DNA from 2 places in the Pelorhabdus rhamnosifermentans genome. Region 1 is predicted to be linked to the other one. Evidence: riboswitches for the same ligand, from Rfam matches in the RefSeq annotation. Region 1 holds a riboswitch; the other holds the start of a gene.
The links. A riboswitch is a leader RNA that binds a small molecule or an ion and turns the genes downstream of it on or off. The one in region 1 is predicted to bind cyclic di-GMP.
Positions count from the first base shown of each region.

Region 2: linked by a shared signal. The riboswitch ahead of Ga0466249_RS07640 (tetratricopeptide repeat protein) and the one ahead of Ga0466249_RS02135 (response regulator transcription factor) in region 1 are both predicted to bind cyclic di-GMP.

Region 1 is NZ_JAHGVE010000001.1:447,731-450,143, reverse strand. It holds gene Ga0466249_RS02145 (GGDEF domain-containing protein) at 1-244, opposite strand, end outside; gene Ga0466249_RS02140 (chemotaxis protein CheC) at 228-878, opposite strand; gene Ga0466249_RS02135 (response regulator transcription factor) at 865-1,242, opposite strand; cyclic di-GMP riboswitch class I at 1,318-1,407, opposite strand; gene gltA (NADPH-dependent glutamate synthase) at 1,684-2,413, opposite strand, start outside.
Region 2 is NZ_JAHGVE010000005.1:71,972-74,384, forward strand. It holds gene Ga0466249_RS07640 (tetratricopeptide repeat protein) at 1-1,258, opposite strand, end outside; cyclic di-GMP riboswitch class I at 1,318-1,400, opposite strand; gene Ga0466249_RS07645 (L-lactate dehydrogenase) at 1,594-2,413, opposite strand, start outside.

The DNA of each region.
Region 1 (2,413 bases):
GGTGCAATATTCCCGCAAAAAAACAATTTTGACCGCGAACAATGGTATCCATTAGCATTCGCCTAAACTTTAGTTCTACAAAGCAGGGACAAACTACTGATACTTTTTTCCCTATCACATCCGCTTTGTTTAACCCACTCACGCGTTCCATCCACCCATTCCACAAAACTACCCGATACTCTTTATCGACAAGTAATATTCCGTGTGCCAAATTATCAAGCAGGCAATTAAGAAGTGAATGCATCGCTTTCCTCCAACATATCATCGATTTTTGCGATTAATCGGGTAACTGAATCCATTCCAAAAATAATCAGTATAGTCCCGGAAAACTGGGTATTTTCAATAGAAAACATGGTTTTCATCATGAATGCATATATATTGTTTTGCAACAAATCAGCTTGCTTTTCAGTAGAAACAAAAAGCATTTCAACTTCCGGCAGCGAATAAGTTAATTTCGTCACAAGCAGATTGCCAAGCCCACCAACCACGGAATTTAAAATAATATTACCAATTTCTTTTATAACGTCAAAATCAGTATCAAGCAATTCCTGCTGATCATAAATGATAGCATTGTCACTAATTTCATTTAAACATATATTAACCAATAACTTGGCCTGATCGACGGGAAACAATAAAAAAGCTTTTCCATTATACTCTTGACCAAACTGTAAGGAAGATGACATAACATGCCCTGAGGAGTCACCGATACATGAATCGAAATAGGAAGCAGTAATATCATCAGCAGATAATAAATCAATGACAGGTATGGAAAGTTTTATTTTCCGATTAACAATTTCCGACAACATACCAGCAGCCTGACCAACACATATATTAAAAAATTCAGTAAGCGCATCTTGTTGCATCTCACTTAGCATCATGCAATTTTTCCCCCACTATTTTTTCCACCAAAACCAATTTCTCCTGATTCAGCGGTTTATTGATTAAAGCGGTAATATTAAATTCCGCCAATTCTGCTTTGGTCGATTGCTGAACATCCGCCGTTAATGGAAAAATAAGAATATTTTGATCTACTATCCGGATCTTTCTAATCATTTCCTGTCCAGTCATCTGCGGCATTAATAAGTCAGTCACAATAACGTCCGGATGTACCTGCATAAATTTCTCATAACCAGCCACACCATTGTCAGCCAAAATCAACTCCGCAGCAGGAAATGCCTCGGCAAATAGGCGGGTAGCAACCTTTTGTGAAAACTTAGAATCCTCTACAATTAAGATTTTCAATATATATTCCTCCTATATTTGTAGATAACAGATATTCCGAAATAAAAAAAACACCAAGTGTATTCTTTTATTAAAGAATGCAACCTGGCGATCATTAGCAAACCGTTCACTAGTAGACCCATAGTTTTGCGTCCTTGCCTTTCAGCAAGTTTGCCTATTAATCAAAATTTATTAATTGATTAATAAATTTTATTACCTAAATTTTATTATAACAAGACGGGTATGTCAATCATATTTGACTGCACACAAGTTCATCCGCAAGATATTTTCATGCTACAATTCTTACGATGTTGAGCAGAATTAAACCAGTAATGTTCCACACATGATAAATACTCAAACGCCAAAACAGCTATTTATCCATTACTAGACAAATAGCTGTTCCTTGTTCCTATTATTGAATTGGCGTGTACCATAGTAGCTCCAAAATCAGCTGTGAATCTACTACTGACGTTTTTCCTGCAAATACTTGTCTATGGCCGCAGCAGACTTCTTGCCTGCTCCCATGGCCAATATAACAGTTGCTGCGCCTGTCACAATATCACCACCAGCAAAAATACCCGGCCGTGAAGTCTGGCCTGTCTCTTCATCAGCGATAATATTGCCGCGTTTATTCGTATCTAATCCCTTTGTTGTCGATTGTATCAACGGATTCGGCCCTTGACCAATCGCCATAATCACTACATCTACATCAAGAGTAAATTCCGATCCGGCTATTTCTACAGGACGACGCCTACCACTCGCATCAGGCTCGCCAAGCTCCATCTTCATGCACCTAAGCCCCGTAACCCAGCTGTCCTTTCCAACAACCTCAAGCGGATTCGTTAGCAGTCTAAACTGCACGCCTTCCTCTTTAGCATGATGTACTTCTTCTAAACGAGCCGGCATTTCTGTTTCGGATCGCCGATAGACAATATAAGATTCTTCCGCTCCCAGACGAAGTGCCGTTCGAGCAGCATCCATCGCCACATTGCCACCGCCAACAACAGCAACCTTATGGCCCACTTTAATGGGTGTCGCTGCTTTCGGAAATTGATAGGCCTTCATTAAATTACAACGCGTTAAAAACTCATTTGCCGAATATACACCATTTAGATTTTCACCCGGAATTTGTAAAAAGTGCGGTAAACCAGCGCCTGTCCCAATAAAGACAGCCTCAAAACCTTCCTCATCA
Region 2 (2,413 bases), on a different contig from region 1:
CCAATTGATAGTCACCAGCCTCTAAACTGTTCACAGCAAGCCCTGCACCTGCATTTGGCTGACTATTGGGCATTTTAGCTAGAGCGGCGTATTCTTCTGCTGCCTCACGAGGCATTCCCTTACTCGCAAGTAAACCAGCAAATTGTTGCCTGTACATACGGTTATCAGGAAATTTATGAATAACAAGCTGGAATAAAACCTTAGCTGTCCAGTAGCGCCCTTTTTCCATAAACGCCGCCGCATCGCCGGCAGCGACAGGTGCAAACCCTGGATATTTTGTTAGCAAATTGTCGTACAAGACTTTTCCCTCGGCAACCTGCCCATCCAGCATGGTAGCAAAAGCTAAACCACCTTGGACATCCTTTCGATTCACATCGTCCTGCTGACGTTCCAGAAGACTACGATAAAGGGTAATGGCTGACTTGGACTGGCCACTACGCAAATAGGAATCAGCCAAAGCTTGAATACCGTAAACAGGAATGGAATCTGTTTTAGGCCACAAGCGGCGTCCTTCTTTAATAGCTGTCGTATAATCACCATTTAACCGCAAAGCAAAAATATAGTCGGCCTGCATAAACGGCGTAGCTGAACCATTGTCAATTGCTGGTTTCAAACAGGTAATTCCTTTACCATAGTCACCATTTTGTATGTATAACGCAGCAACCTGCGCCCCAACTTGATTTTTCACCTTACTGTCTACTGCCAAATCCATGGCCCGTTCCAAATCGGCAGTACCTGCCTCAATATCACCCGCTAATAAATACATATTTCCGCGGCTAAGATAAACATCTGCATCTTGCGGATGTTCTGCCAAAATCTGTAAATAAAGGTCATCCGCTGCTGTCCTATCGCCTAAACGCATCAGGCTTTCAGCTTCCCAACGCTTAGCTTGACTATTACCTGTCTTAGCTACATCATGATACAACTGCGCAGCCATTTTAAAATGCTCCAACCGATAATAAGAACCAGCCACACTTAATCGAACATATTCCGGCCAATTCTCACCCGGATTTTTTTCAAATAAGGTAGTAGCCTGTTCATGCCTGCCAGCCCACCCCAGTACAACAATTTCATCCCAAAGGGCAACAGGAAGTCCCTGACTAGATAATCGCGTTAATTGTTCTAACGCTTCATCGTAACGTCCTGTCCGGGCTATAGCTACACTGTCCTCTTCCTGGCTGCGCAAGTCCCGCTCAGCTGCTTGTACACAAGTATTCATAAATGAAATTGAGAATATCAGCAATAACATACGCCACATGAAATAAACTCCTCTCAAAAAAAAATAGCCAAATGCAAAAAAATTCATAGAATTTTTTATTTTGCAACTTGGCTGTCATAGAAATATCGTTAGACCCAGAGTTTTGCGTCCTTGGCTTTCGCGAAGTTTGCCCTCAAATATTCACTTTTTTCTATTATCTTTTACATAACATTACTTATTTTAGTTTCTAATAAATATTATACACCATGATACATCAATCTACATTATACTATCTTTACAATATCATTATTTTTTTATTAATTCCATTAAAGTCCATAATTCCCAACTGAAAGTCCCAAGTTTGAATGAATTTTAAAGTTGAAAATATCCTCTCCCTACAAAGTATCTAGCATTTTTATATAATTCTTTACAACTTTGCAAGAATCATCAAAATGTTGTTTTTCTTGTTCTTCAAGGTTTAATTCAATAATTTGTTCAATGCCTTGGCGTCCAATCACTGCGGGAACGCCAACAGCAAGATCATACAAACCATATTCACCGGCTAAAATAACAGATAGAGGAATGACTTGCTCATCATCATTAAAAATCGAACGAACTAGATAGGCCAAAGCAATTCCAATACCAAAAGATGTTGACCCTTTCAAGGAAAAAATAGTCGGACCCGCACTAACAACCTCATGATAAATTTTTTCCAAATCGACTTGTTTCCTCAGTTTGTCATTCTCGACAAGCAATTGCAGTAAAGGTTTTCCCCCAACTGTTACATGCGACCAGACAATCACTTGGGAATCACCATGCTCTCCCATACATAGACCATGGATGCTCACAGGTGCAACATTGAGATACCGAGCCAGAATCGTTTTTAGTCTGGCACTGTCTAACGAAGTTCCTGTACCAATAATCTGTTGCCGTGGCAAACCGGATTTTTTCCAGATCAAATAAGTAACAATATCTACAGGATTCGCGGCAACTAGAAAAATACCGTTAAATCCATTCTCCATCACTTGACTTACCACATTCTGCGTAATCTTGACAGCAGATGAGAAAAACTCCAGCCTTGATTTCGTCCCTGCCGGCGTTTTAGCCGCTGCCGTCATAACGATAATATCAGCATCCCGGCAATCTTTGTAGGTACCTAATCGGACTTTGCTACGACTATTCGAAAATCCCATGCAATGCGATAAATCCATCACT